3 regions of the Streptomyces sp. XD-27 genome follow, and region 1 is predicted to be linked to each of the others. Evidence: predicted binding sites of a transcription regulator. Region 1 holds the regulator's gene; each other region holds the start of a gene.
The links. The regulator HrcA, encoded in region 1, represses chaperone genes, less so after heat shock. The targets are predictions, from matches to a motif close to TTNGCACTCNGNNNNNCNGAGTGCNAA.
Positions count from the first base shown of each region.

Region 2: a site for HrcA is predicted at 2,582-2,608, ahead of groL (chaperonin GroEL). Genes of this name have one in related genera too.
Region 3: a site for HrcA is predicted at 3,028-3,054, ahead of groES (co-chaperone GroES). Genes of this name have one in related genera too.

Region 1 is NZ_CP130713.1:2,347,942-2,357,821, forward strand. Features, by position in the region: gene Q3Y56_RS10310 (PhoH family protein) at 1-794, opposite strand, end outside; gene Q3Y56_RS10315 (carbohydrate kinase family protein) at 915-2,066, opposite strand; gene Q3Y56_RS10320 (ATP-binding protein) at 2,232-2,687, shown strand; gene Q3Y56_RS10325 (ribonuclease Z) at 2,632-3,573, opposite strand; gene Q3Y56_RS10330 (histidine triad nucleotide-binding protein) at 3,579-3,938, opposite strand; gene Q3Y56_RS10335 (hypothetical protein) at 4,093-4,593, opposite strand; gene Q3Y56_RS10340 (16S rRNA (uracil(1498)-N(3))-methyltransferase) at 4,707-5,450, opposite strand; gene Q3Y56_RS10345 (nitronate monooxygenase) at 5,447-6,535, opposite strand; gene dnaJ (molecular chaperone DnaJ) at 6,701-7,840, opposite strand; gene hrcA (heat-inducible transcriptional repressor HrcA) at 7,841-8,857, opposite strand; gene Q3Y56_RS10360 (MBL fold metallo-hydrolase) at 9,085-9,807, shown strand; gene Q3Y56_RS10365 (DUF3097 domain-containing protein) at 9,854-9,880, shown strand, end outside.
Region 2 is NZ_CP130713.1:3,537,645-3,547,524, forward strand. Features, by position in the region: gene Q3Y56_RS15015 (SDR family oxidoreductase) at 1-372, shown strand, start outside; gene groL (chaperonin GroEL) at 832-2,454, opposite strand; gene Q3Y56_RS15025 (cold-shock protein) at 2,763-2,966, opposite strand; gene Q3Y56_RS15030 (MoaD/ThiS family protein) at 3,387-3,662, opposite strand; gene thrC (threonine synthase) at 3,717-5,021, opposite strand; SAM riboswitch class I at 5,039-5,182, opposite strand; gene Q3Y56_RS15040 (glucosyl-3-phosphoglycerate synthase) at 5,368-6,411, shown strand; gene Q3Y56_RS15045 (trehalose-6-phosphate synthase) at 6,597-8,057, shown strand; gene Q3Y56_RS15050 (endonuclease/exonuclease/phosphatase family protein) at 8,285-9,130, shown strand; gene Q3Y56_RS15055 (trehalose-phosphatase) at 9,331-9,880, opposite strand, start outside.
Region 3 is NZ_CP130713.1:4,838,595-4,848,474, forward strand. Features, by position in the region: gene tsaD (tRNA (adenosine(37)-N6)-threonylcarbamoyltransferase complex transferase subunit TsaD) at 1-885, shown strand, start outside; gene Q3Y56_RS21010 (hypothetical protein) at 882-1,130, shown strand; gene Q3Y56_RS21015 (hypothetical protein) at 1,176-1,742, shown strand; gene Q3Y56_RS21020 (SAM-dependent methyltransferase) at 1,732-2,904, opposite strand; gene groES (co-chaperone GroES) at 3,202-3,510, shown strand; gene groL (chaperonin GroEL) at 3,648-5,276, shown strand; gene Q3Y56_RS21035 (SDR family oxidoreductase) at 5,391-6,173, opposite strand; gene Q3Y56_RS21040 (MOSC domain-containing protein) at 6,222-6,896, opposite strand; gene Q3Y56_RS21045 (LysR family transcriptional regulator) at 6,976-7,887, shown strand; gene Q3Y56_RS21050 (WhiB family transcriptional regulator) at 8,008-8,322, opposite strand; gene Q3Y56_RS21055 (response regulator transcription factor) at 8,709-9,320, shown strand; gene Q3Y56_RS21060 (sigma-70 family RNA polymerase sigma factor) at 9,786-9,880, shown strand, end outside.

The sequences.
Region 1 (9,880 bases):
CCGAGCCGGGTGAGGAACATCTTCATCTGCTCGGGGTTCGTGTTCTGCGCCTCGTCGAGGATGATGAACGCGTCGTTGAGCGTCCGGCCGCGCATGTACGCCAGCGGCGCGACCTCGATCGTCCCGGCGGCCATCAGCCGCGGGATGGAGTCGGGGTCGAGCATGTCGTGCAGCGCGTCGTACAGCGGGCGCAGATACGGGTCGATCTTCTCGTAGAGCGTGCCGGGCAGGAAGCCCAGGCGCTCGCCCGCCTCGACCGCGGGCCGGGTCAGGATGATCCGGTTGACCTGCTTGGACTGCAGGGCCTGGACCGCCTTGGCCATGGCCAGATAGGTCTTGCCGGTGCCCGCGGGGCCGATGCCGAAGACGACCGTGTGCTTGTCGATCGCGTCGACGTACCGCTTCTGGTTGAGGGTCTTGGGGCGGATGGTGCGGCCGCGGTTGGAGAGGATGTTCTGGGTGAGCACCTCGGCGGGGCTCTCCGGGGCGCCCGTGTCGCCGTTCTCCGCTGCGCGCAGCATGGCGATCGAGCGTTCCACCGCGTCCTCCGTCATCGGTTGTCCGGTGCGGAGCACCAGCATCATCTCGTCGAACAGGCGCTGGACCAGAGCGACTTCCCTGGGGTCGCCGGTCGCGCTGACCTCATTGCCCCGTACGTGGATGTCGGTCGAGGGGAACGCCGTCTCTATGACACGCAGCAGCGAGTCCCCGGAACCAAGGACCGTGACCATGGGGTGCTTGCTCGGGACCGTGAACTGGGCGTGCGTCTGCCGTCCTGTGGGTGTCTGCGTCATGGGCCGGCTCTGGGGCCTGCTCAACCTCCTCGCGCAGGTGTCAGCCTGCTCGGCTTCCTCGTACGTCAAGGGTACGACGGAGCACCGACAAGACCCGAGCGCTTTTCCCCGGGTTCTCCCTCATGCCTGCCGGAAGCCGATGGTCGGGACCGCCCGGCGCAGCGGCCACGGGCGGGGGGCCGCGGGGACGAGCCCGTCGAGGAAGTCGTAGCGGTGGAGCGCGGAGGGGTCCTGGGCGGCCGCGGTGTCTCCCGGCGTGCCCGCGTACGCCTTCATGTGCTGCCACCAGGCCGCGACCTCGGCCCAGCCGGGCGCGGACAGCGAGCCGCCGAACTCCTGCACCGACAGGGCGGCGGTCAGCCCCGCGAACGCCAGTCGGTCGGCGAGCGGCCAGTCGGCGAGGGTGCCGGTGACGAAGCCGGCCACGAACACGTCCCCGGCGCCGGTGGGGTCCAGCGCCCGCACGGCGATGGCGGGCACCTCGGCGGTCTCGCCGGTGCGCCCGTCCACCGCGTACGCGCCCTCCGCGCCGAGCGTGACCACGGCCAGCGGCACCCGCTCGGCCAGGACGCGGGCGGCGGCGCGCGGGCAGTCGGTGCGGGTGTAGCGCATCGCCTCGACGGCGTTGGGCAGGAAGGCCTCGCAGTGCTCCAGGTCGGCGAGGTCGGCCGGGTCCCAGCGGCCGCTGTCGTCCCAGCCGACGTCGGCGAAGATCCGGCTGCCGCGCCGCGCGGCGTGGCCGATCCACTCCTCACGGTGGCCGGGGACCAGGGAGGCCACGCAGGCGCGGGCCGGCGGCGGGCACTCGGGCGCGGCCTCGCCGTCGAAGGCGGACTCCGGCGGCGGCGCCTCGTGCCCGTGCGAGACCATCGTGCGCTCGCCCTCGTACGCCATGGAGACGGTCACCGGGGAGTGCCAGCCGGGCACGGTGCGCGACAGGCCCAGGTCGATGCCCTCGCCCCGCTCCAGGGCGTCGCGGCAGTAGTCGCCGTACATGTCGTCGCCGAAGGCGGCGGCGAGGGAGGTGCGCAGGCCCAGCCGGGCCAGCGCGGTGGCCATGTTCGCGACGCCGCCGGGGCTGGAGCCCATCCCGCGTGCCCAGGTCTCGGTGCCGCGGACGGGCGCGGAGTCCAGCCCGGTGAAGATGATGTCCAGGAAGACCGTGCCGGTCAGGTAGACGTCGCAGGGCGGGTCCGCGGGCGTCCTGAGGGTGGCCAGCGGGTCGACGAGGGCACCGTCGGCGGTGGGCTGCTGGCCGTCGTGTGTGGTCACCGTGCGCTCCCGGATCGTTCCTTGGACTCTCATCCTTCATCATCGTGACGCGCCGTGTGTTCAGTGTGACGCCAGCATGTCACCTGTGTCGCTCAACACGCTTGCGCACCAGGGGCTTTGCGGTCCACTCTGTGACCCCCGAACACCCCGCGCGAAGGGTTCCCATTGGCAGAGCAGACGGCGCTGAGCTCTTGCGGGCAGCGGGTCAGCGTGACGACGGTGACCGCGCACCCGGAGGAGATCCAGCACGTGCGGCGGCAGGCGAACGAGCGGCTGCGCCAGTGGGGCCATCCCAAACAGACACGCCAGGTCGTCGCCCAGGGCATCAGCGAGCTGCTGACCAACGTCCACAAGCACGTGGGCCACGGCGTGCGGTGCAGCCTGACCCTGGCCGAGCGCCCCGAGGGCGTGGTCGTGGAGGTCCACGACGACAGCCCGCGGATGGCGGTCCCGGCCGAGGTCGCGTGGGACGCCGAGACCGGCCGCGGGCTGATCCTGCTCCAGGCGATGGTGGCCGAGCTGCGCTCCGAGCCCACGCCGACGGGGAAGGTGGTGTCCTTCCTCGTCACCCGCCTGCCGGAGGAGGAGCCGGACGACGCTTGGGCAGCGGGACCCGCATGAGGTCGCGGGCGACGGTGAGTTCGCCGTCGAAGCCCGCCGCGCGCGCCTGGCGCTCGAACTCGGCGGGGTCGCCGTAGCGCTGCGAGAAGTGGGTCAGCACCAGGTGCCGTACGCCCGCCCGCACCGCGACCGAGGCGGCCTGGCCGGCCGTGAGGTGGCCGTGCTCGACGGCGAGCGCCTCGTCCTCGTCCAGGAAGGTGGACTCGATGACCAGCAGGTCGCAGTCCTCGGCCAGGCCGTGGACGCCCGCGCAGAGCCGGGTGTCCATCACGAACGCGAACCGCTGGCCGCGCCGCACCTCGCTGACCTCGTCGAGGGTGACCGTGCGCCCGGCGGCCTCGACCGCCCCGGTGCGCTGGAGGCGGCCGACGGCCGGACCCGCGATGCCGTACTCGACCAGGGCCTCCGGCAGCATCCGGCGGCCGTCCGGCTCGATGAGCCGGTAGCCGTAGGACTCGACCGGATGGGAGAGCTTGCGGGCCTCGAGGACGTAGCCGGGGGTCTCGGCCAGCGTGCCGTCCTCCGTCACCGGGTGCTCGGCCACGTCGACCGTCTCCCGGTAGGCGGTGGCGTACCGCAGCCGGTGGAAGAACCTCCGCCCGCTCGCCGGGTAGTGGGCGGTCACCAGGTGCGGCACCCGGTCGAGGTTGATGCGCTGGATCACCCCGGCCAGGCCAAGCGAGTGGTCGCCGTGGAAGTGCGTGACGCAGATGCGGTGGATGTCGTGCGCGGCGACCCCGGCCCGCAGCATCTGGCGCTGGGTGCCCTCACCGGGGTCGAAGAGGATGCCCTGGCCGTCCCAGCGCAGCAGATAGCCGTTGTGGTTGCGGTGCCGGGTGGGGACCTGGCTGGCGGTGCCCAGGACGACCAGTTCTCGTACGGACAACGGAGTTACCCGGGCGGCCAGTTGAAGCCGCGTCCGCCGAGGACGTGGGCATGGGCGTGGAAGACGGTCTGGCCCGCGCCGGAACCGGTGTTGAAGATGATCCGGAAGCCGGTGCCGTCGACCTTCTCCTCGCTGGCGACCTCACCGGCCTCGCGCAGGACGTCCGCCGCGATGGTGGGTTCCGCGGCCGCCAGGGTGGCGGCGTCCGGGTGGTGCACCTTGGGGATCACCAGCACGTGGGTGGGCGCCTGCGGGTTTATGTCGCGGAAGGCGAGAGTGGTCTCGGTCTCACGGACCACGTCCGCCGGCACCTCTCTCGCCACGATCTTGCAGAACAGGCAGTCGGCCTGCGGTTCTCCCGCCACCGGTGGGCTCCTCCCGGGTCGTCGGCTCCTACGGTGACGGATGCTACCGGGACGTCGTGGATCATGGCGCGCCCACGGCGTGGCCTGACCGGATCGTGGGCACCGGCCGCCGCCCGGGCCGGCTCGGGACGGCCCGGGCGGCGCGGCGGCGCTGTCAGAGGCGCACGGGGTAGGAGGCGTGCTTGGTCGGGCGGCGATCGTTGTCCCGGTCGGGGTCCTTGTCGCAGTCGCCGATCACCTTCGCGTGGAAGACCTGGCGGCCCGCCACCTTCCCCGTCAGATCGCCCTTCACGCACCGGCCTTCGCGCACGAAGGTGACGGTGCCGGTGACCCGGATGTCGGCTCTGCGCTTCTTCCCGGCCAGGCCCTCGCAGTCGACGGACACCTCGCGGACCGGGGGCCGCGAGGTGTGCTTACCGGATCTGCGCTTCTCTTCGCCCTTCGCGTCACCGGTGCACCTCATCCAGCGCACGTCGATGCCGCCCTTCTCCAGCGCCTTGGTGGCGACCCGGTCCGTGGTGTAGGCCGCGCGGACCGCGCTGAGCCCCCGGTCGGAATCGCCCTCGCACGCCGACAGAGCGCCGACGGTCACGACGACCGCCGCGATCACGGGCAGCCGCGCACCGCGCCGCCGCAGAGTCCTCCATACCCCCATGGCGATCAGGCTGCCATCGGTGGTGGCGGCGGGAAAGAGCGTCTTCGGCCAGGCTCAGGACGCGGATGCGGCCGGACTCAGGACCAGCGGCCCGGCTCAGGGTTCGGCCCGGCTCAGGACCAGCGGCCCGTACGGCCCAGCAGCAGTGCCGTCGCCGCCGTGCCCGCCGTCGAGGTGCGCAGCACGCTCGCCCCCAGCCGGTACGGCTTCGCGCCCGCCTCGGCGAAGAGCGCCAACTCCTCGGGTGAGACCCCGCCTTCGGGCCCCACGACCAGCACGATGTCGCCGTCGGCGGGGAGTTCGGCGGTGGCCAGCGGCGCGCCGCCCGCGGCGCGGTCCTCGTGCAGGACGGCGGCGAAGTCCGCCTGGGCGAGCAGCGCGGCGACCTGCTTGGTGGTCATCGCGTCCGCGACCTCGGGGAACCGCACCCGGCGGGACTGCTTGCCCGCCTCCCGCGCCGTACTGCGCCACTTGGCCAGCGACTTGGCGCCGCGGTCGCCGCGCCACTGGGTGACGCAGCGGGACGCCGCCCAGGGCACGATGGCGTCGACGCCGGTCTCGGTCATCGTCTCCACGGCCAACTCGCCCCGGTCGCCCTTGGGCAGCGCCTGGACGACGGTGATCCGCGGCGCCGGCTCGTCCTCGACGGTCCGGCGGGTCACCTGGACCACCAGCCGGTCCTTGCCCTCGGCGAAGAGCACCACCGCCTCGGCCCAGCCGCCGTTCCCGTCGGTCAGGACGATCTCCTCACCGGGGCGCAGCCGGCGCACCGAGACGGCGTGCCGCCCCTCGGGCCCGTCCAGGACGAACTCACCGGCGCCCGGCACGGTCTCCACCACGAAGACGGGCGCGGTCACGACACCACACCGCCCCGCGGCTGCGCGACGCCTGCCACCGCCTGGTCCAGTTCGGCCGCCAGCACCTCGACCAGGCGGCCCGCGGACATCTCGCGGGCCAGCCGGTGGCCCTGCCCGGCCCACAGCGCCATGCCCTGCGGGTCGCCGGCCTTGGCCGCCGCCTTGCGCAGTCCGGAGGTGAGGTGGTGCACCTGGGGGTAGGCGGCGGGCGCGTACGGGCCGTGTTCGCGCATGAAGCGGTTGACCAGGCCGCGGGCCGGGCGGCCCGAGAAGGCGCGGGTCAGTTCGGTCCGGCCGAACAGCGGGTCCGTCATCGCCCGCTTGTGGAGCGCGTGGGCGCCGGACTCGGAGCAGACGAGGAAGGCGGTGCCCAGCTGGGCGGCGGTCGCGCCCGCCGCCAGCACTGCGGCGATCTGCGCTCCGCGCATCAGCCCGCCGGCGGCGATGACCGGGATCTGCACGGTCTCGCGGACGGTGCTGAGCAGGGACAGCAGTCCCAGGCCCGCGCCGGCGCAGTCGGACTGCGGGTCGTCGCGGTGGGTCCCCTGGTGGCCGCCCGCCTCGATGCCCTGTACGCAGACGGCGTCGGCGCCGGCCCACTGGGCGGCCTGGGCCTCGGCGGGCGAGGTGACGGTGACGACCGTACGGGTGCCCGCGTTGGCGAACGCGTCGAAGACCGCCCGCGAGGGGCAGCCGAAGGTGAACGAGACCACCGGAACGGGGTCGTCCAGCAGGATGGCGAGCTTGACCTCGTAGGCGTCGTCGGCGCCCGAGTCGGGGTCGCCGAGCGGGGTGTCGTACCAGGACGCCTCGCCGGCGAGCTGCTCCTTGTAGACCTCGACGGCGGCCGGGTCGGCCGTGAGCGGCTGCGGCATGAACAGGTTCACGCCGAAGGGACGGTCGGTGAGCCCGCGGAGCTGTTTGATCTCCTGGTACATCGCCTCCGGCGTCTTGTAGCCCGCGGCGAGGAAGCCGAGGGCACCGGCATCGGAGACGGCTGCGGCGAGCTTGGGGCAGGAGGCGCCACCCGCCATGGGGGCCTGCACGATCGGATACCGAAAGAGATCGGTCAGCGCGGAGGACATGAACACATCGTGTCACGTCGGCCGCACCGAGCAGTACTGGCCTCGGGCGCGTCGGCGCCCGACGGCCGGTCAGGCACCGGTTCGCCCTATTCGCCCCCGGACCCGGTCCGGGGGCGATCAAGGGGAGCGCGGCGGGAGCCCGCGCCAGCGTCCGTTGAACCCGCGCTAGCGTCCGTTGAAGGCGTCCTTCAAGCGCGAGAACAGCCCCTGCTGCCCTGGCTTGAATTCACCCATGGGGCGCTCCTCGCCCCGCAGCTTCGACAGCCGGCGCAGCAGTTCCTCCTGCTCCGGGTCGAGCTTGGTCGGGGTCTGCACCTCGACGTGCACGATCAGGTCGCCTCGGCCGCCGCCGCGCAGATGCGTGACGCCGCGCTGGTGGAGCGGGATCGACTGGCCGGACTGGGTGCCGGGCCGGATGTCGACCTCCTCCAGGCCGTCCAGCGTCTCCAGCGGCACCTTCGTACCGAGCGCCGCCGCCGTCATCGGGATGGTGACCGTGCAGTGCAGATCGTCGCCGCGGCGCTGGAAGACCGGGTGCGGCAGCTCGTGGATCTCCACGTACAGGTCGCCGGCCGGGCCGCCGCCGGGGCCGACCTCGCCTTCCCCGGCGAGCTGGATCCGGGTGCCGTTGTCGACGCCCGCGGGGATCTTGACCGTGAGCGTGCGCCGGGAGCGCACCCGCCCGTCGCCCGCGCACTCCGGGCACGGGGTCGGCACCACGGTGCCGAAGCCCTGGCACTGCGGGCACGGTCGGGAGGTCATGACCTGGCCCAGGAAGGACCGCGTCACCTGGGAGACCTCACCGCGGCCGCGGCACATGTCGCAGGTCTGGGCCGAGGTACCGGGGGCCGCGCCCTCACCACTACAGGTCGTGCAGACCACGGCCGTGTCGACCTGGATGTCCTTGGTGGTGCCGAAGGCCGCCTCGTTCAGCTCGACCTCGAGCCGGATCATGGCGTCCTGGCCGCGCCGCGTCCTGGAGCGGGGTCCGCGCTGCGACGCGGTCCCGAAGAACGCGTCCATGATGTCGGAGAAGTTCCCGAAGCCCGCGCCGAAGCCGCCGGCACCCGCGCCCGCGCCGCCCGTGCTGGACAGGGGGTCGCCGCCGAGGTCGTAGACCTGCTTCTTCTGCGGATCGGACAGGACCTCGTAAGCGGCGTTGATCTCCTTGAACCGCTCCTGGGTCTTCGGGTCCGGGTTCACATCCGGGTGCAGCTCGCGCGCCAGCCGCCGGAACGCTTTCTTGATCTCGTCCTGCGAGGCATCGCGCCGCACGCCCAGGACCGCGTAGTAGTCAGTCGCCACTTACGACTCCGCCAGGATCTGTCCGACGTAACGTGCCACTGCGCGTACCGCTCCCATCGTTCCGGGGTAGTCCATGCGGGTCGGTCCGACCACGCCGAGTTTGGCGACCGCCTCGTCGCCCGAACCGTAGCCGACCGCGACGACGGACGTGGAGTTCAGCCCTTCATGGGCGTTCTCGTGCCCGATGCGTACGGTCATGCCCGAATCCTTGGCCTCGCCGAGCAACTTGAGGAGCACGACCTGCTCCTCCAGCGCCTCCAGAACAGGCCGGATGGTGAGAGGAAAGTCATGTCCGAAGCGCGTGAGGTTGGCGGTGCCGCCGATCATCAGCCGCTCTTCGGTCTCCTCGACCAGGGTCTCCAGCAGCGTGGCGAGCACGGCGGAGACCGTGCCCCGGTCGTCCGCCTCGAAGGACTCGGGCAGGTCCTGCACCAGCTGCGGAACGTCCGAGAAGCGCCGTCCCACGACCCGGCTGTTCAGCCGGGCCCGCAGATCGGCCAGCGACGTCTCCCCGACGGGCGCCGGGCAGTCCACCATGCGCTGCTCCACCCGGCCGGTGTCCGTGATCAGCACCAGCATGACCCGGGCGGGCGCGAGCGCGAGCAGCTCCACGTGCCGCACCGTGGAACGGGTCAGCGACGGATACTGCACGACGGCGACCTGCCGGGTCAGCTGCGCCAGCAGCCGCACCGTGCGGCTCACCACGTCGTCCAGGTCGACCGCGCCGTCCAGGAAGTTCTGGATGGCGCGCCGCTCCGCCGGGGACAGCGGCTTGACGCCCGCGAGCCTGTCCACGAAGAGGCGGTAGCCCTTGTCGGTGGGGATCCGGCCCGCGCTGGTGTGCGGCTGGGCGATGAACCCCTCGTCCTCCAGGGCGGCCATGTCGTTGCGTACGGTGGCCGGTGAGACGCCGAGTCGGTGCCGCTCCGTGAGCGCCTTGGAGCCGACCGGCTCCTCCGTGCCCACGTAGTCCTGGACGATGGCGCGCAGCACCTCGAGTCTGCGTTCACTCAGCATCGCGCACACCTCCAGTCCGGCCGATTCCCGGGCCTTGTCTCCTGGCACTCAGCTGTCATGAGTGCCAGATCTTCCTGAGCCAGTGTACGGCCGGGTGCCACGGCCTGGGCAAGGCCCGTCACGGCCCTGTGGATAACCACACCGGACCGCGAGCGCACCCGCCCGGGCCTCCCCTGGGCCGGGCCGCCGCGCGCTGCCGCCTGACATCGCGCGCTAGCGTCTGACATATGGACAGCAACGGGGAACCGGTCGGCTGGGAGCGGCTGGCGCCGGGCGTCGCCCGGCGGCGGCTGCCGGTCTGGGACGCGACGACGGGCGCCATCGCCGGCGAGGACGGGCTGCTGGTGGTGGACACCGGCGCCACGCTCGCCGAGGGTGTTCGGATCCGCCGCGAGGTGACCGCGCTCTTCGGCCGCCGCCCCACCCACATCGTGCTCACCCACCCGCACTTCGACCATGTGCTGGGTACGGCCGCCTTCGCGGGCTGCGAGGTGTACGGGGCGGTCGGCCTGGACGACCTGCTGGCGCGCGAGCGGGACGAGCTGCGCGCGGACGCGGTACGGCACGGTGTCGCCGCCGATGACGCGGCCGAGGCCGCGGACCTGCTCGTACGGCCGCAGCACACGGTCTGCGGGGAGCTCACCGTCGACCTCGGCGGCGGGCGGCGGGTCCTGCTGGCCAACGTCGGCCCGGCCCACAGCGGTCACGATCTCGCCGTGCTGGTGCCCGGCCCGCCCGAGGTGGTCTTCTGCGGCGACCTGGTCGAGGAGTCGGGGGAACCGCAGGCCGGGCGGGACGCGGTGCCGGGCCGGTGGCCCGCCGCGCTGGACCGGCTGCTCGCGCTCGGCGGCGAGGACGCGGTGTACGTGCCGGGGCACGGGGCCGTGGTGGACGCCGGTTTCGTCCGCGCCCAGCGCGCGGGGCTGGCGGCGCGTTTCGGCGTGTCGTAGCCCCGCCTCGTAGCCACGACCTGCCATTTCTTCGTATCGTCGGCCGGTGCGCAGCAGAGAGTACAACCCCGAT
Region 2 (9,880 bases), 1.2 Mb from region 1:
ATCCGCGTCACCAACGCGATGCTGCCCATGCTGCGCGGCTCGGCATCGCCGCGGATCGTGAACATGTCCAGCAGCGTCGGCTCGCTCATCCTGCAGACCACGCCCGCCATCGACATGGGCCCGATTCCCGCTGCGTACTTGGCGTCCAAGACCTTCCTCAACGCCGTCACCGTCCAATATGCCAAGGAACTGAGCGACACCAACATCCTGATCAACTCCGGCTGTCCCGGCTTCACCGCCACCGACCTCAACGGCTTCCAGGGCGTCCGCACTCCCCACCAGGGCGCGGCGATCGCGATTCACCTCGCGACCCTGCCCGACGACGGACCGACCGGCGGATTCTTCGACGACGGTGGAACAGTGCCCTGGTGACAGGCTCACCGGCCCCTGGTAGTCCAGCGGGCGGGTGGCCGGCCGGCTCTTGTCGCGCGGCGCGTGGGATCACGACGGGGTCCGGGACGACGTGCGGGGCGGCGTTCGTGGACCGCGAGCTGTACGTTCCGCGGTCCTGGGCGGACGACCCGGCCCGGTGCGCCGCGGCCGGCCTGCCCGAGTACTGCTGGCAGACCCGCAGCGCCGGGGCCGGTGCCAAGGGACCGCGCTGGTATCAGTGGGCGTACCTGCACCTGGACGAGAGATCGCGCACCTGCTCGCCGTCGCCGAATGACAAATCTCGAACGTCAGCTGGAGTACTGGACCACGGAAGCGTCCCAGGCCGCTGGACCCCCGGACCACGGAAGCATCCCAGGTCGCAGAAACGCCACTGGGGCGGCATCCTCCACGAGGATGCCGCCCCAGGGCTTGCTCAGGACGTAGACCGACAGATGTCGATCAGAAGTCCATGTCACCGCCCGGCATGCCGCCCGGAGCGGCCGCGGCGGCCTTCTCCGGCTTGTCGGCGATGACGGCCTCGGTGGTGAGGAACAGCGCGGCGATCGACGCGGCGTTCTGCAGCGCGGAGCGGGTCACCTTGGCCGGGTCGATGATGCCCTCGGCGATCATGTCCACGTACTCACCGGTCGCGGCGTTCAGGCCGTGGCCGACAGCGAGGTTGCGGACCTTCTCCACGACGACGCCGCCCTCGAGACCACCGTTGACGGCGATCTGCTTCAGCGGGGCCTCCAGGGCCAGCTTCACGGCGTTGGCACCGGTGGCCTCGTCGCCGTCCAGCTCCAGCTTCTCGAAGACCTGGGACGCCTGGAGCAGGGCCACGCCACCACCGGCGACGATGCCCTCCTCGACGGCGGCCTTGGCGTTGCGCACCGCGTCCTCGATGCGGTGCTTGCGCTCCTTGAGCTCCACCTCGGTGGCGGCGCCGGCCTTGATGACGGCCACGCCGCCGGCCAGCTTCGCGAGGCGCTCCTGGAGCTTCTCGCGGTCGTAGTCCGAGTCGGAGTTCTCGATCTCGGCGCGGATCTGGTTCACGCGGCCCTGCACCTGGTCGGCGTCACCGGCGCCGTCCACGATGGTGGTCTCGTCCTTGGTGACGGTGACCTTGCGGGCGCGGCCGAGCAGGTCGATGCCGGCGCTCTCCAGCTTGAGGCCGACCTCCTCGGAGATCACGGTGCCACCGGTGAGGATGGCGATGTCGCCGAGCATGGCCTTGCGGCGGTCGCCGAAGCCCGGGGCCTTGACGGCGACGGACTTGAAGGTGCCGCGGATCTTGTTGACGACCAGGGTCGCCAGGGCCTCGCCCTCGATGTCCTCGGCGATGATCAGCAGCGGCTTGCCGGACTGCATGACCTTCTCCAGCAGCGGCAGGAGGTCCTTCACGCTGGAGATCTTGGAGTTGACGATCAGGATGTACGGGTCGTCCAGGGACGCCTCCATACGCTCCATGTCCGTCGCGAAGTACGGGGAGATGTAGCCCTTGTCGAAGCGCATGCCCTCGGTGAGCTCCAGCTCGAGACCGAAGGTCTGCGACTCCTCGACGGTGATGACGCCTTCCTTGCCGACCTTGTCCATGGCCTCGGCGATGAGCTCGCCGATCTGGGTGTCGGCGGCGGAGATGGAGGCGGTGGAGGCGATCTGCTCCTTGGTCTCCACGTCCTTGGCCTGCTCCAGCAGGGCGGCGGAGACGGCCTCGACGGCCTTCTCGATACCGCGCTTGAGGGCCATCGGGTTGGCGCCCGCGGCGACGTTGCGGAGGCCCTCCTTGACCAGCGCCTGGGCGAGGACGGTCGCGGTCGTCGTGCCGTCACCGGCGACGTCGTCCGTCTTCTTCGCGACCTCCTTGACCAGCTCGGCGCCGATCTTCTCGTACGGGTCCTCGAGCTCGATCTCCTTGGCGATGGAGACACCATCGTTGGTGATCGTGGGGGCGCCCCACTTCTTCTCGAGGACGACGTTGCGGCCCTTGGGGCCGAGGGTCACCTTGACGGCGTCCGCGAGCTGGTTCATGCCGCGCTCGAGGCCTCGCCGCGCCTCCTCGTCGAACGCGATGATCTTGGCCATAGAAGTGGTCCTCCCAGGACTGGGGTGGATTGCTCCGGACCGCGCTGGCGCCCGCGACGGACGGCCTGCCTGCCCCTGCGGTTCCTTGCCCCGCCGGGCCTGCGGGCCTCACCGACCCGGTCCATAGTTGTCACTCTCACTGCCAGAGTGCTAACGCCAATGATTAGCACTCGCCCCCCGAGAGTGCAAGCCAATCGGGGGCGGACGCCCCGCCCGGGCGACCCGCTCCGGGAACGCGGAAGGGCCCGCGCTCCCCTGGAAGCGCGGGCCCTTCCGTACGCTGACGTCAGCGGTCTGCGTCTCGGCGTTCAGGCCGACAACCGGACCATGTCCGCCTGCGGCCCCTTCTGGCCCTGCGAGATCTCGAACTCAACTCGCTGGCCCTCCTCAAGGGTGCGGTAGCCGTCCATCTGGATCGCGCTGTAGTGGACGAACACATCCGCACCACCGTCGACCGCGATGAAGCCGTACCCCTTCTCCGCGTTGAACCACTTGACGGTGCCCTGAGCCATTCCTAACTCCCCTATTACTGGCCCTTGCACAGGACCGCACTCCGCGGACCCGGGTCAGACCTCACCCCCACGGTCAGTGGGAGGTGTGCGCCGGAACGCGTCGACCGCCGCTGAATGTATCTGTCCCAATGCCCAGCGCAACAGGTCAATCGGACGAGAATTCAGGACGCGGGCGAACGTTGATATGTGGAGAATTCCGGGAGATCCAGGGCAAGTCGGGCCGGACATGACGCACCAACCCGGCAATTCGCGCTCACCATTCGCGCACAACTTGACGAGTTCTCATATGCGATCGGCACGGTGCCGGACGAGGATTCGCGCACAGCGTATCGCGGTTCAGAACGCGGAATCACCCCGTCCGCTTTTATCAGGACGGGGTGATTCCGTATGTGTGCTGTTAAGAGACGCGGCGAACGGTCGTCAGCCTCCGGCGACGGCCGGGATGATGGAGACCCCGGCGCCGTCCGGCGTGGGCGCCTCCAGGCCGCCCTCGAAGCGCACGTCGTCGTCGTTCACGTAGACGTTGACGAAGCGGCGCAGCCTGCCCTGGTCGTCCAGGACGCGGGCGGCGATGCCCGGGTGGCTCTCCTCCAGCGACGCGATGACCTCGGCCAGGTTCGCGCCCTCGGCGGTCACCTCGGCCTGCCCTCCGGTGTACGTGCGGAGGATGGTGGGGATGCGGACGTTGACACTCATGCGGGGCACCTTCGGTGAGAACGGGTTGGCGGCGGACTTCGGGCCGGGCGGACGTCAGGCCAGGCCGGCGGCGCGGAACGCGTCCAGGCTCGGGCGGATCGTCGCCGTCGGGCCGGTGGTCGGGGCCACGGCGTCCAGCGTCTTGAGGCCGTCGCCGGTGTTCAGGACCACGGTGGTCAGCGCCGGGTCGAGCTGACCGGTCTCGATGAGCTTGCGCGTCACGCCGACGGTCACCCCGCCCGCGGTCTCCGCGAAGATGCCCTCCGTGCGGGCCAGCAGCTTGATGGCGTCGACGATCTGCTCGTCGGTCACGTCCTCCACCGCGCCGCCGGTACGGCGCGCGATGTCCAGCACGTACGGGCCGTCCGCCGGGTTGCCGATGGCCAGCGACTTGGCGATCGTGGCGGGCTTGACCGGCCGTACGACGTCATGGCCGTCCTTGAAGGCGCGCGAGACCGGGGAGCAGCCCTCGGCCTGGGCGCCGAAGATCTTGTACGGCTTGTCGGCGACCAGCCCGAGCTGGATCAGCTCCTTGAGGCCCTTGTCGATCTTGGTGAGCTGGGAGCCGGAGGCGATCGGGATGACGATCTGGTCGGGCAGCTCCCAGCCGAGCTGCTCGCAGATCTCGTAGGCCAGGGTCTTGGAGCCCTCGCCGTAGTACGGGCGCAGGTTGACGTTGACGAAGCCCCAGCCCTCGCCGAGCGGGTCGCCGATCAGCTCCGAGCAGAAGCGGTTCACGTCGTCGTACGTGCCCTCGATGCCGACCAGGTCACCGCCGTAGACGGCGGCCATGACGACCTTGCCCGCCTCCAGGTCGTGCGGGATGAACACGCAGGAGCGGAACCCGGCGCGGGCGGCGGCGGCGCCGACGGCGCCGGCCAGGTTGCCGGTGGAGGAGCAGGACAGGGTGGTGAAGCCGAAGGCGCGGGCGGCCTCGACGGCGATGGCCACGACCCGGTCCTTGAAGGAGTGGGTCGGGTTGCCGGAGTCGTCCTTGATGTGCAGGGCTCCGGTGATGCCGAGCTCGCGGGCGAGGTTGTCGGCCTTGACCAGCTTGGTGAAGCCGGGGTTCAGGTTCGGCTTGTCCGCGACGTCCGCGGGGACCGGCAGCAGCGGGGCGTACCGCCAGATGCTGTTCGGCCCGGCCTCGATCCGCTTCCGCAGGTCTTCCGCTTGACTGGGCCCGCCGCTCGGCAGGTCGTAGGCGACTTCGAGCGGCCCGAAACACACCTCGCAGGCGAAGATCGGCCCGAGCGCGAAGCGCTCTCCGCACTCGCGGCAGGACAGGGCGACGGCGGGGCCGAGCGAGACAGGGGTGGCGGTCGAGGCGGTGGAGGTTTCGACGGATTGCACAGCCATGGAGGCGAGGCCCTTTCTCCTCATCTTCCTCGGGGCGAGTTTCGCCACGAGACGGAATTGGCACCTTCCCTAGCCGGGAGCCTCGCCACGGATGTGCGAGACCGGCTGGAGGGTTGCCGGGGCTTCAACGGGCCGTATCCCTCTGCCCCTCTGGATGAGCGGTATGGCGCTGGGTTGACCCAGGCGTTTGTCGGCGGACCGACCCCGGCATGCGAGGGCCGTCCACGTTGTTCAAGACTGTAACCGAAGCCTCGGACGCTTGAGATGGTCGTCCGAAGCGCGAGATGGATCAACGAGGCAGCCGGGCCCGCGGCAGCAGGGCCGGACAGGACAGGGAGTCGTTCACGTGCTGGAAGAGGTGGAGCGCTGGCTGGCCCGGCGGTCCTGGACCGCGGCCGACCGACCGCTCGACCAGCTCCTGGCCGCCAAACGCGCCGGCGGCGGCACGGTCAGCGTCGTGCTGCCCGCGCTCAACGAGGAGGCGACGGTCGGCGCGATCGTCCGCGCCATCCGCGGCGAGCTGATGTCCGAGGCGGTGCCGCTGGTCGACGAGCTGGTCGTGGTCGACTCCGGCTCCACCGACCGTACGTCGCAGGTCGCGGCGGCCGCCGGGGCGCGGGTGATCCACCGGGACGCGATACTCCCCCGGATACCGGCACTGCCCGGCAAGGGCGAGGTGCTGTGGCGGGGGCTGTTCGCCACCGAGGGCGACATCGTCTGCTTCATCGACGCCGACCTCAAGGACTTCTCGGCGGACTTCGTCTCGGGGATCGTCGGCCCGCTGCTCACGGAGCCGGACGTGGACTTCGTCAAGGCGATGTACGAGCGCCCCCTGACGCTGTCCGACGGGAGCGCCGCGCCCGACGGGACCGTGGCGCCCGACGGGAGCGCGGCGTCCGACGGGACCGCATCCGGTCGGACGGCGCCCGGCCAGGGCGGCAGGGTCACCGAGCTCGTGGCCCGGCCGCTGCTGAATCTGCACTGGCCGCAGCTGGCGGGCTTCGTCCAGCCGCTCGGCGGGGAGTACGCGGCCCGCCGCTCCCTCCTGGAGCGGCTGCCCTTCCCGGTCGGGTACGGGGTCGAGCTGGGCCTCCTGGTCGACGCGCTGCACACGGTGGGGCTGGACGCGCTGGCCCAGGTGGACGTGGGCGTCCGCAAGCACCGCCACCAGGACAGCCAGGCCCTGGGCCGGATGGCGGCGGCGATCTACCGCACGGCGCAACTGCGCCTGACCCGCGGCCACATGGCGCGCGGGCCCCTGATGCGGGCGCGGCTGACGCAGTTCGACCGGGGGGAGGGCGGATTCGTGCCGCGTACGTCGGCGGTGGACACGGAGGAGCGGCCGCCGATGCGCGACATCCCGGAGTACGCGAGCCGCCGCGCGGCGTAGCCGGTCCCCTCGCCGGGGCGGGGTTCGCCGGCATGGCTCCCGCCTGCCCCCGGGGGTCCTGTCCGCCGGCCCGTCGTCCGTTCGCCGGGGCGGCCGCGGCCGGAGCGCTCGGTCGGGATACCGCCGGCGGGGGCAAGAGATCCGGCTCACGTTTGCGCGCGACAGCGTAGGGCTAGGCTCGCGACATGGCCCCCGACCGCTCAGGCGCCCAGGTCCTCGTCGCGTCCAACCGCGGCCCGGTCTCCTACGCTCCTCGCGAGGACGGTTCGCTCGCCGCCCGGCGCGGCGGTGGTGGGCTGGTCTCCGGGCTCAGCGCCATCGGCCCCGACGCCGATGCCGTATGGGTCTGCGCGGCCCTCGGCGACGGCGACCGGCAGGCCGTACGGCAGGCGCACGGCGGGCATCTGGACCCCGCCGACACCGGCGGCCGGCGGGTGCGGATGCTGGACATCGCGCCCGACGTCTTCGCGGCCGCGTACAACGACGTCGCGAACTCGGTGCTGTGGTTCGTCCACCACCTCCTCTACCAGACCCCGTTCACCCCCGTCTTCGACGAACGGTTCCGGGCCCACTGGGCGGCGTACGAGACGTACAACACCGCCTTCGCCGACGCACTCGCCCAGGAGGCGGCCGACGGCGCCGCCGTGCTCGTGCAGGACTACCACCTGGCGCTCGTCCCGGGCCTGCTGCGCGAGCGGCGGCCGGACCTGCGGATCGGGCACTTCTCGCACACCCCGTGGGCGCCGCCGGACTACTTCCGGCTGCTGCCCGACGACATCGCGGCGCGGCTGCTGCGCGGCATCCTCGGCGGCGACCGGGCCGCGTTCCTCACCGAGCGCTGGGCGGCTGCGTTCGCCGACTGCTGTTCGGCCGTGCTCGGCGCGGAGGTGGTGCGCGGCGGTCCGGAGCCCGTGGTGCGCGACGCGGGGCACGCCACCCGGCTCGGCGTCCACGGCCTGGGCGCCGACGCGGAGTTCCTGCGGCGGCGGTCGCGGGCGGCGGACGTGGACGAGCGGCTGGCCGGGCTGCGGGAGCAGATCGGGGCGGGGCGCAAGAGCATCGTGCGGGTGGACCGCACCGAGCTGTCCAAGAACATCGTCCGCGGCCTGCTGGCCTACCGGCGCCTACTGGACACCCGCCCCGAGTGGCACGGCCGCGTCGTGCACGTGGCCTTCGCCTACCCCTCGCGGCAGGACCTGGCGATCTACCGCGACTACACCGCGCAGGTGCGGCGGGTCGCCGAGGAGATCAACGCCGCGTACGGGACGGCGGACTGGCGGCCGGTCGTCCTGCACGTGAAGGACGACTTCGCGCGCTCGCTGGCCGCGTACCGGCTGGCGGACGTGGCGCTGGTCAATCCGATCCGGGACGGCATGAACCTGGTCGCCAAGGAGGTCCCGGTCGTCTCGGAGGCGGGCTGCGCGCTGGTGCTGTCCCGGGAGGCGGGCGCGTTCGCGGAGCTGGGCGGGGACGCGCTGGTGGTGAATCCCTACGACGTGGAGGCGACGGCGCGGGCGCTGCACGAGGCGCTGGCGATGCCGGAGGGAGAACGCGCCGAGCGGACGAAGCGGCTCGCGGCGGCGGCCACGGCACTGCCGCCGCAGCAGTGGTTCCTGGCGCAGCTGCGGGCGCTGGACGAGCCGTGAGCACGTCGTCGTACGACGGGGTACGGGCAGCGGGGCGGGGCCGGACGGCGGAGCTGGGTTCGGCGGGTTCGGCTGCGGAGCGGGGTGCGCCGGGTTCGGCTGCGGAGCGGGGCACTGGGCGGGGCCTGGGGCGGGCGGCGGCGCCGAGTCCGGCGGCGGAGCCGGGTTCGGAGCGGGCCACGGCGGTGAGTACGGAGCCGGGTGCGGCCGCGGGCGGGCCGCCGGTGCTGAGGGTGCTGACCTGGAACGTGTGGTGGCTGTTCGGCGCGTGGGAGCGGCGGCGCGAGGCGATCGCGGCCGTGCTGCGCGACGCGCGCCCGGATGTGATCGGCCTCCAGGAGGTGTGGGCGCGCGGCGACGAGAACCTGGCGGAGTGGCTCGCCCGGCGCCTGTCCCGGGACCTGGACGACGAGTGGACCTGGACGTGGGCGTCGTCGAAGGTGCCGGGCCGGTGGCGGAAGCGGATCGCGGACGGGGCCGCGGAGACGGCCGAGGTCGGCAACGCGGTGCTCAGCCGGTGGCCGATCGCGGACCGCGCGGTGCTGACCCTGCCGACGGCGGGCGGCGAGGACGAGGGCCGCCTCGCGCTGTACGCCCGTATCGACGCACCCGGCGCACCGGTGCCGTTCTTCACGGCGCATCTGAACCACGCCGTGCACGAGTCGGCGGTGCGGTGCGCGCAGGTGGCCGCGCTGGCGCGGTTCGTCGCCGACCACCGGGGCGGCACGGACTTCCCGCCGGTGGTGACCGGTGACTTCAACGCGCGGCCGGACTCGGACGAGATCCGGCTGCTCGGCGGCCACCGCACCGCACCCGCCCTGCCGGGCCAGGTGCTGGTGGACGCCTGGGAGTACGCGGACCCGGCGGCACCGGCGGCCACCTGGGACCGCGCGAACCCGCACGTGGCCGAGAGCTTCGAGCCCAGTGCCCGGATCGACTACGTCCACGTCGGCCTGCCCGGCCCGGACGGCCTCGGCCGGGTCCGCGCGGTGCGCCGTGCCGGGGACGCCCCGGTGGCGGGGGTCTGGCCGTCGGACCACGCGGCGGTGGTCGCGGACCTGGCGCCGGCGTAGGTCACGCGCCCCGCCGGTCGTCCGGCTCGGTACGACGTCCGCCTGGCTGAACCGCGTCCGAGCGGATTCCCCTGTCCCGCCCCTTCCCGAAACTGGGGGCTCCGCCGCCAGGCCCCCCAAAGGCGAGCCAGGCACAGGCCCATCAGGGTGCGGCCAGGCAAGGTGGCGGCCCGGCGAGGCACGCGGGTGGCAGGGCTGCGTCAGGCGACGGCGTCCGCGAGGGATGTCACCAGGGCCACCACACCCGCCGGGCCGTCGACGATCAGGTCCGCGCGGTCCGCCAGCGCGGTCACCTCGCTGCTGCCGCTGCACACCAGCACCCCGGGCAGCCCCTCCGACCGGAGCCTCTCCACCGCCGCGAACGCCGCCAGGTCGCCGAGGTCGTCCCCGGCGTACAGCACGGTCTCGGCGCCCGACTCCCGTACGTAGTCGCGCAGCGCGGCGCCCTTGTCCGTGCCCGGCGGGCGCAGCTCCAGCACCATGCGGCCCGGTTCGACGATCAGGCCGTGGCGTTCGGCGAGCCGGTGCAGCGGCTCGCGCAGGGTCTCGAAGGCCGCCTGCGGGTCGGCGGCGCGGCGGGTGTGGACGGCGACGGCGCGGCCGCCCTTGTCCTCGATGAACGCCGCCTCGGTGCCGTGGCTCGCCTCGGCCGAGCTGCCGGGCCCCGCCTCGGCACCGTCCAGCACCGTCAGTGCCTCCAGTACCTCCGGCAGCTCCGCCCGCGCCGCCGCGACCCCCGGATGCGGGGCG
Region 3 (9,880 bases), 2.5 Mb from region 1:
GCCGCCTCCGACCTGGACGGCATCGCGGTGACCGCGGGCCCCGGGCTCGCGGGCGCCCTGCTGGTCGGCGTCTCGGCGGCCAAGGCGTACGCGTACGCGCTGGGCAAGCCGCTGTACGGGGTGAACCACCTGGCGTCGCACATCTGCGTCGACCAGCTCGAACACGGCGCGCTGCCCGAGCCGACGATGGCGCTGCTGGTCAGCGGCGGCCACTCGTCCCTGCTGCTGGCCCCGGACATCACCAGCGACGTCCGCCCCCTCGGCTCCACCATCGACGACGCGGCGGGCGAGGCGTTCGACAAGATCGCCCGGGTGCTGAACCTCGGCTTCCCCGGCGGCCCCGTCATCGACCGGATCGCGCGCGAGGGCGACCCGGCCGCGATCGCCTTCCCGCGCGGCCTGACCGGTCCGCGCGACCCGGCGTACGACTTCTCCTTCTCCGGCCTCAAGACGGCGGTGGCACGCTGGATCGAGGCCAAGCGGGCGGCGGGCGAGGACGTGCCCGTGGCCGACGTCTCCGCGTCCTTCCAGGAGGCGGTCGTGGACGTGCTCACCCGCAAGGCCGTCCGCGCCTGCAAGGACAACGGCGTCGACCACCTCATGATCGGCGGCGGCGTGGCGGCCAACTCCCGGCTGCGGGCGATGGCGGAACGGCGCTGCGAGGACGCGGGCATCACGCTGCGCGTGCCGCGGCCGAAGCTGTGCACGGACAACGGGGCGATGGTGGCGGCGCTCGGCGCGGAGATGGTGGCCCGTAACCGGCCCGCGTCGTCGTGGGACCTGTCGGCGGACTCGTCGCTGCCGGTGACCGACCCCCACGTCCCCGGCCACGAGCACGATCACGACCACTTCCATGAGCTCAGCAAGGACAACCTCTACTCATGACCGTCGCGCTGATGTGGGAGGCGCGCGCGGCGCAGGGCCGGGGCGTGGAGCTGCTGGAGTGGGCCAGGCGGCAGGAGCTGGCCCCCGCCCCGTCGCGCCGTGAGACGTTCCGCGCGCCCGAGGACCGCGTGCTGGTCGTCACCTGGTGGGACGCCGCGTACGACGCCGAGCTCCCGGAGCTCCCGGAACCCCCCGAGGACCTGGCCCGCCGGGCCGTGCACCGCTGGCGGTTCGAGCAGGTCTGACGCCCCACCCGCGGGTGCCCCCGGGCCGGGGTGGACACTTGAACGGTGACCGCCCCCCTGATCGAGCCCGCACCGCGACCCCCCGCCGCGCCGCAGCCACCGGAGCTGCCGCAGCTGGCGCGGAGATACCTGGCCCCGGGCCGGGCCCTGGGCCTGTGGCTGCTGACGGCCCTGCTGGTCCTGGGCTGCGTCCTGGCCGTGCCGGGCTTCGGCTACATGGCGGAAGGCGAGCCGTTCGGCGTCGTCGTCGGCGCGGTGCTGCTGGGCATCGCCCTGGCGCTGACCGTCCCCTCGGTCCTCATACTGGCCGACGGGATACGCGAGGAGGCCGACGCCAGGGACCGCCTGCACGACGAGGCCGCGGCAGGTGACGCGGTGGCGGTCACCGCCTGGCACACCCCCGCCCGCGCGCTCTTCTGGTTCCTGCCGTCCCTGGTGCTGTGCTGCGCGGGCCTCGCCCTGGCCGGCACCCTGGTCGTCTCCGGATCCGGTTCCGACGCGATGTACCCCGCGGTCCTGGCCATCACCGGCATACTCACCACCACAGGAGCCCTGGGCCTGCTCAAGTCGGTCGACTACTACCGCCTGGTGGCCCGCCGCCTCACCGGCTGACCGGGTGCCCCAGCAGCATGGTCGGCGCGCCCGCGACACGGGTCAGGATGACCGTGCAGGAGTTCGGTCCCGCCGGCTTCAGCTTCCTGCGCAGCTCCTCCGGCTCCACCGCCGACCCGCGCTTCTTCACCGTCACCACGCCCACGCCGCGCTCCCGCAGCAGCGCCTTCAGCCGCTTGACGTTGAACGGCAGCACGTCGGTGATCTCGTAGGCCGACGCGTACGGGGTCGGCGTCAGCTCGTCCGCCGTCACGTACGCGATCGTGGCGTCGATCAGCCCGCCGCCGACCTCCTCCGCCACCTCGGCGACCAGATGCGCGCGGATCACGGCGCCGTCCGGCTCGTACAGGTAGCGGCCCACGGGGCGCACGTCCGGGTCGGGCAGGCCGCGGCCGGTGAGCGACACGCCCTGGGGCAGCAGCGTCGCCCGGCGCACGCCCGGCTCGGCGCCGAACCACAGCACGGCCTCCTTCACGTCCCCGCCGTCCGAGATCCACTCCGCCTCGGCGTCGTCGGGGATCGCCTCGTGCGGGATGCCGGGCGCGATCTTGATGGCGCCGAAGTCGACCGCGCGGGCTGTTTCCACGGCCCAGGACAGCGGTGGGGAGTACGCCTCCGGGTCGAAGATCCGGCCCCGGCCGCCGCGCCGGGCGGGGTCGATGAACACGGCCTCGTAAGCCGTGGCGTCCGCGTACGCCGTGACATCCGCGCAGACGGCGTGCAGCAGCTCGGAGACCCCGAGCGCCTCGGCGTTCGCCCGTACGACCGCGCAGGTCAGCGGGTCGCGGTCGACGGCGGGGACGACGAAGCCGCGCGCGGCGAGCGCGAGGGCGTCGCCGCCGATGCCGCAGCACAGGTCGAGGACCTCCACCGGCCCGTGGTCGGCGAAGCGCTCGGCGCGGTACCGGGCCACCGACGCGCGCGTGGACTGCTCCACCCCGTCGGGGGTGAAGTACATGCGGTACGCGTCCGCGCCGAACTTCGCCTCCGCGCGCTGTCGCAGCCGCGCCTGGGTCAGCGCCGCCGAGACCAGCTCGGCCGGGTGGTCGCGGCGCAGCCGGGTGGCGGTGGCCAGCTCGCGGGCCGGGTCGTAGTCCCGGAGCGCGGCCAGCAGCTCCTGCCCCTCGGGGGAGAGCAGTCGGTCGAAGGCGTCAACATCCACTCCCTCATTCTCCCCGTCCGGAACCCGGCCGCGGACCGGGCCGTTTCCCTGGGGAACGGGGCACGAGGAGTCGGCTGCGGCGTGCGCAGGGGGGCGCGCGGCGACGCCGACGCGCCCGGCGGGTTGGCACTCTAGTTGACTGAGTGCTAACCGCGTCCTAGTCTCAGGGCTGGCACTCCGCACCAGGGAGTGCCAACACAGCGACGGGCAGATCCGGCACCCGCGACGACGGATCGACCTGGTCGCCACCTCTAGATCAGTTAACCCCGTGAGATCTCCGAAGGGGGAGGTCGGATCGTGACGACCACCAGCTCCAAGGTTGCCATCAAGCCGCTTGAGGACCGCATCGTGGTCCAGCCGCTCGACGCCGAGCAGACCACGGCCTCCGGCCTGGTCATTCCGGACACCGCCAAGGAGAAGCCCCAGGAGGGCGCTGTCCTGGCCGTGGGCCCGGGCCGCTTCGAGAACGGCGAGCGCCTGCCGCTCGACGTCAAGGTCGGCGATGTCGTGCTCTACAGCAAGTACGGCGGCACCGAGGTGAAGTACGAAGGCGACGAGTACCTCGTCCTCTCGGCCCGCGACGTGCTCGCGATCATCGAGAAGTAATTCACCGAAGTTTGCTTTTGAAGTGCGCCCCTGGTTCCCGCTCTGACACGGACGGGGCAGGGGCGCAGTTCGTTTCGCGCGATGGCGGCCGCTGCCAGGGCGGCCGGGGATCGCAACGAGAGGACTGAATCGCTCCCATGGCGAAGATTCTGAAGTTCGACGAGGACGCCCGTCGTGCCCTTGAGCGCGGCGTCAACAAGCTTGCCGACACCGTGAAGGTGACGATCGGCCCCAAGGGCCGCAACGTCGTCATCGACAAGAAGTTCGGCGCCCCGACCATCACCAACGACGGCGTCACCATCGCCCGCGAGGTCGAGGTCGAGGACCCGTACGAGAACCTGGGCGCCCAGCTCGTCAAGGAGGTGGCGACTAAGACCAACGACATCGCGGGTGACGGCACCACCACCGCCACCGTGCTGGCCCAGGCGCTGGTCCGCGAGGGCCTGCGCAACGTCGCCGCGGGCGCCTCCCCGGCCGCCCTGAAGAAGGGCATCGACGCCGCCGTCAAGGCCGTCTCCGAGGACCTCCTCGCGACCGCCCGCCCGATCGACGAGAAGTCCGACATCGCCGCCGTCGCCGCGCTGTCCGCCCAGGACCAGCAGGTCGGCGAGCTGATCGCCGAGGCGATCGACAAGGTCGGCAAGGACGGTGTCATCACCGTCGAGGAGTCCAACACCTTCGGCCTGGAGCTGGACTTCACCGAGGGCATGGCCTTCGACAAGGGCTACCTCTCGCCGTACTTCGTCACCGACCAGGAGCGCCTCGAGGCCGTCCTCGACGACCCGTACATCCTGATCCACCAGGGCAAGATCTCCTCCATCCAGGACCTGCTGCCGCTGCTGGAGAAGGTCATCCAGGCCGGTGGCTCCAAGCCGCTGCTGATCATCGCCGAGGACGTCGACGGCGAGGCGCTGTCCACGCTGGTCGTCAACAAGATCCGCGGCACCTTCAACGCGGTGGCCGTCAAGGCCCCGGGCTTCGGCGACCGCCGCAAGGCGATCCTCGGTGACATCGCCACCCTCACGGGTGCCACCGTCATCGCCGAGGAGGTCGGCCTCAAGCTCGACCAGGCCGGTCTGGACGTGCTGGGCACCGCCCGCCGTGTCACCGTCACCAAGGACGACACCACCATCGTCGACGGTGCGGGCAACACGGACGACGTGCAGGGCCGGGTCGCGCAGATCAAGGCCGAGATCGAGGCCACGGACTCCGACTGGGACCGCGAGAAGCTCCAGGAGCGCCTCGCGAAGCTGGCCGGCGGCGTCTCCGTGATCCGCGTCGGTGCCGCCACCGAGGTGGAGCTCAAGGAGAAGAAGCACCGCCTGGAGGACGCCATCTCCGCGACGCGCGCCGCGATCGAGGAGGGCATCGTCTCCGGCGGTGGCTCCGCGCTGGTGCACGCCGTCAAGGTGCTGGAGGGCAACCTCGGCCTGTCCGGCGACGAGGCCACCGGTGTCGCGGTGGTCCGCCGCGCCGCGGTCGAGCCGCTGCGCTGGATCGCCGAGAACGCCGGCCTCGAGGGCTACGTGATCACCGCCAAGGTGGCCGAGCTGGCCAAGGGCGAGGGCTTCAACGCCGCCACCGGCGAGTACGGCGACCTGGTGAAGGCCGGCGTCATCGACCCGGTCAAGGTCACCCGCTCCGCGCTGGAGAACGCTGCGTCCATCGCCTCCCTGCTGCTCACCACCGAGACGCTCGTGGTCGAGAAGCCGGCGGAGGAGGAGGCCGAGGCGGGCCACGGCCACGGTCACGGCCACGCGCACTAGTTCTCGGGTCCTCGCGCCCTGACCTCGAGTCAGGGCCCGTACGACACGGCTGAGGCCCGGCCTCCCTTTCCGGGAGGTCGGGCCTCAGCCGTTTCCGGGCCGGGCTGCCGTGGGCTACTTCTCGTTCCGGTTGCCGTAGTAGCGGCCGTGGTTGGGCGACAGCCGGGGCATCGCACCGCGCGGCGCCATCTTGAACATGCCCAGCATCGCCTTGTACCGCAGAGCCGGGACGGACAGCGCCTTGCCCTTCGCGAAGTCCTTGAGTGCGGCCGAGACGACCTGCTCCGGTTCCAGCCACATCCAGTTCGGCACCTCGGCCATGACCATCCCGGCCCGCTCGTGGAACTGCGTCCGCACGTAGCCGGGACACACCGCCATCATCCGCACCCCGCGCGCCTTGAAGTCCGCGGGCGCACCCAGCATGAACTGCACGATCCATGCCTTGCTGGCCCCGTACGTACCGCGCGGCAGGAACGCACCGGTGGACGCGACGCTGATGACCCCGCCGTTCCCGCGTTCCTTCATCGGGTCGACGGCCGCCGTCGTCAGCCGCAGCACCGCCTCGCAGTGCACCTTGAGCATTCTCAGCTCGTCCGTCAGGGGGACGTCGAGATAGGTGCCGCGGTTGGCGTAGCCCGCGTTGTTCACCAGCAGGTCGACCGGGCGCTTGGTGTCCCCCAGCCGCTTCTCGACCGCGGTGATCCCGTCGTCCTCGGCCAGGTCGGCGCGGAGCACCTCCGCCTCCACGCGGTGCCGGTCGTGCAGCTCGGCGGCCTGCTCCCGGAGCTGCTGCTCGCGGCGCGCGACGAGCACCAGGTCGTACCCGTCGGACGCCAGACGGCGCGCGAAGGCGGCGCCGATACCCGAAGTCGATCCCGTGATCAGTGCAGTCGTCATAAAACGCACGCTAACCACAGCGGTGGCGACCGGCATCCGGAAGCCGCGTCAGACCTCCGGGTGAGCCCCGTACTTGGCCACGTACTCCCGGGCCTTCTCCAGCGCCTCGGGGTGCAGTGAGGAACCGGCCGCGAGGACCCTCGGCAGCAGCGTCCGCTCCGTTGTCTCCGCGCGGAACAGGAAGGACACCGTCACCTCGTGGTCCGGCCGGTGCACGATCTCGACCGGGTCCCCGGCCCGGATCTCGCCCGGCTCGACGACCCGCAGATACGCGCCGGGCGCGGCCGCCTGGGTGAACCGCTTCATCCAGCCGCTCTCGCCGAGCCAGCCCGCGAACGTACGGCACGGGATGCGCGGCGAGGTGATCTCCAGGATCACATCGCGGCCGATCCGCCAGCGCTCGCCGATCAGCGCGCTGTTCACGTCCAGTCCGAGGGTGGTGAGGTTCTCGCCGAACACGCCGTTGGGCAGCTCGCGCCCCAGGGCCTTCTCCCAGTCGTCCAGGTCCTCGCGGGCGAAGGCGTACACGGCCTGGTCGTCCCCGCCGTGGTGGCGCAGGTCGCACACCGCGTCTCCCGCGACGCCGCTGCCGGCCGTCCCCTTGGGGCCGGGCGCGGCCACCGCCACCGAACGGGTGACCGGGCGCTTGTCGATGCCGGTGAACTCGATGCTGGTGTAGTCGGCGGAGTGCGGGCGGCCGAGGTTCACAGAGAGCAGCTGCATAGGAGCACGGTAAGGGACCCGGGCCAAAGGGTCGACCGAGATTTCGCCGCTGACTCCAAGCACGGCTTATGCTCGATGCGTGATCGAGGCTCGTCATCTCCGGGTGCTGCGCGCTGTGGCCGCCACCGGCTCCTTCTCCGCCGCGGCGCGGGAACTGGGCTGCACACAACCCGCCGTCAGCCAGCAGATGAAGGCCCTGGAGCAGTCCGTCGGCACGCCGCTGCTGGTGCGTACGGGCCGCGCGATGCGGCCGACGGAGGCGGGCGAGGCGCTCGTGCGGCACGCGGCGGGCATCCTCGCCGGACTGACCGCCGCCGAGGAGGAGGTCGCGGCGCTCGCCGGGCTGCGGGCGGGCCGGGTCCGGCTGGCCTCCTTCCCCAGCGGCAGCTCGACGCTGGTGCCCTGCGCGCTGGCCGGGATGCGGGCCGCGCACCCCGGCACCCGGGTCTCGCTGGTCGAGGCCGAACCGCCGCGTTCGGCGGAGATGCTGCGGGCCGGCGACTGCGAGATCGCCCTCGCCTTCCGGTACCCGGAGGTGCGCGGATCGGATCCGGCGGCGGAGGCGGAGTGGGACGACCTGGTGGTGCGCCCGCTGCTCGCCGACCGGCTGGTGGGCGTCGTCCCGGAGACGCACCGGCTGGCCGGGGGCGGTGCGGTGGGCATCGCGGAACTGGCCGGGGAATCCTGGATCGCGGGCTGTCCGCGCTGCCGCCGCCACCTGGTGGAGGTCTGCGAGGGAGCGGGCTTCACCCCGCGGATCGACTTCGCGACGGACGACTACCCGGCGGTGATCGGCCTGGTGGCCGCCGGGCTCGGGGTCGCGGTCCTGCCCGAGCTGGCGCTGGAGTCGGTACGGGCCAAGGGCGCCGCGACGGTGCCGGTGGAGCCCGTCGTACAGCGCGAAGTGGTCGCGCTCACGCTGCCGGACCTGGCCCGGGTACCGGCGGTGGCGGCGATGCTGGACCGCCTGGAACACGCGGCCCGCCGCTGACGGCGTCCGTCAGCCAGGGCCGCACCCGGAAGAAGAAACGTTTCCTCAGTCCCGCGCGCCGGACCCGCAAGGCATAGCAGCCGCACCCCCGGCCTCCGTCTCACGGCGAACACCGCACCGTCACGTCTTCTGCGCGCCGGACGCGGCGATGACCCGATGCCGCGCACGCCCCATGAGCTCTTCTCGTTCGTCCTCGGTGAGTCCGCCCCATACGCCGTAGGGCTCCCGCACCGCGAGTGCGTGCGCCGCGCACTCCGCGCGCACCGGGCAGCGCATGCAGACCTCCTTCGCCGAGGACTCGCGGGCGCTGCGGGCCGCCCCGCGCTCGCCCTCGGGGTGGAAGAAGAGGGAACTGTCGACTCCGCGGCACGCGGCGAGGAGCTGCCAGTCCCACAGGTCGGCGTTGGGACCGGGAAGGCGGGAGAAATCGGCCATTGCTTCTATCCCCTCGATGCGAACGGGTGTGGCCGCGTGCTCACGACCGTACATCCGCTGTGTAAGCAGATGAAAATATGACTCATTGCGAATCTAGCCACACATGGCGTCAGATGGGAAGCAAGGTCGCCAAATGCCACTCATCGGGGCATGGCGCCCGGACAGGGCGACGCGAGTGGTGAAGCGGCTCCGTGTCCGTGCCCTCACGTAGAGTGTCGAAGGTGGCCGCCGAAGCCCGTAACTCTTTCGGGTGACCGTCGTTGAGAGTGCGGAGGCGGTTGATGGATGAAGCTCTCGGACGGGTGTCCGAGGCGGTCAATCGCTCAGGTGACGATACGTACAGCCTGGAGGCACAAGGTGACGCTCATCAGCTGCGGAGGGCGGCCATGACATCCGTCCTCGTCTGCGACGACTCCCCGCTTGCCCGAGAGGCGCTGCGTCGCGCGGTCGCGACCGTGCCCGGCGTCGAGCGCGTGACGACGGCGGCCAACGGCGAGGAAGTCCTCCGCCGCTGGGGCGCCGACCGCTCGGACCTGATTCTGATGGACGTACGGATGCCCGGGCTCGGCGGCGTCGAGACCGTGCGTCGGCTGCTCTCCGCCGACCCCGGCGCGCGCATCATCATGCTCACGGTCGCCGAGGACCTGGACGGCGTCGCGCTCGCGGTCGCCGCCGGGGCCCGCGGCTATCTGCACAAGGACGCGTCCCGTGCGGAACTGCGTGCGACCGTGACCCAGGCGCTCGCCGACCCCACCTGGCGGCTTGCCCCGCGCCGGCTGCGCTCCGCGGAGATGGGCGCCGCCCCGACGCTCACCGCGCGCGAGATTCAGGTGCTGGAAGGGATGAGCCACGGCCGGTCGAACGCGGAGATCGGCCGGGAGCTGTTCCTCTCCGAGGACACGGTGAAGACCCACGCGCGGCGGTTGTTCAAAAAGCTCGGCGCCTCCGACCGGGCGCACGCGGTGGCACTCGGCTTCCGCTGGGGCCTGGTCCGCTGATCTCTTCGTGGCGCGCAACGTGATGGTCGCGGTGCGCGCCACCTCCGGCCGCAGCGGTCGCGGCACAAGGCCGCCACCAGCGGTCGCGGCGGAAGGTCGCCGCTGAACGGCCGCGGTGGAACACCGCCGCTGACAGCCGCGGTGAACGGCCGCCGACGTGCACCACGAAGGGTGACGACAGGAGCCGTACGCCGAAACCTCACCGGATGCCGCATCCTTGAGGTGTGACTCCTCCCCGGCTGGGACCGCGGCAACTCGCTCGGTCAGAGACCCCACGACGGACAAGCGCTGTTCGAGGCCGCGTGGCACGGGCAGAAGCTATCGGTGGAGTCGTGGGCACGGGGCGGGTATACCCGAAAGGGGGAGGCGCGGGACGTGAGTGCGAAAACACCGACACGTAACGGTTCGGTGCACAACCTTGAGGCCAGTGCCGTAGATCATGAGCGGCCAAGGCACCATGGACCGATGCGCGACGACGAGAACCTGGGGTCGCCCCTGGCCGCCGCGGGCCCTGGGGACATCGGTGCCCTCGTCCGACGCGCAGTCGACGGCGACGAGCG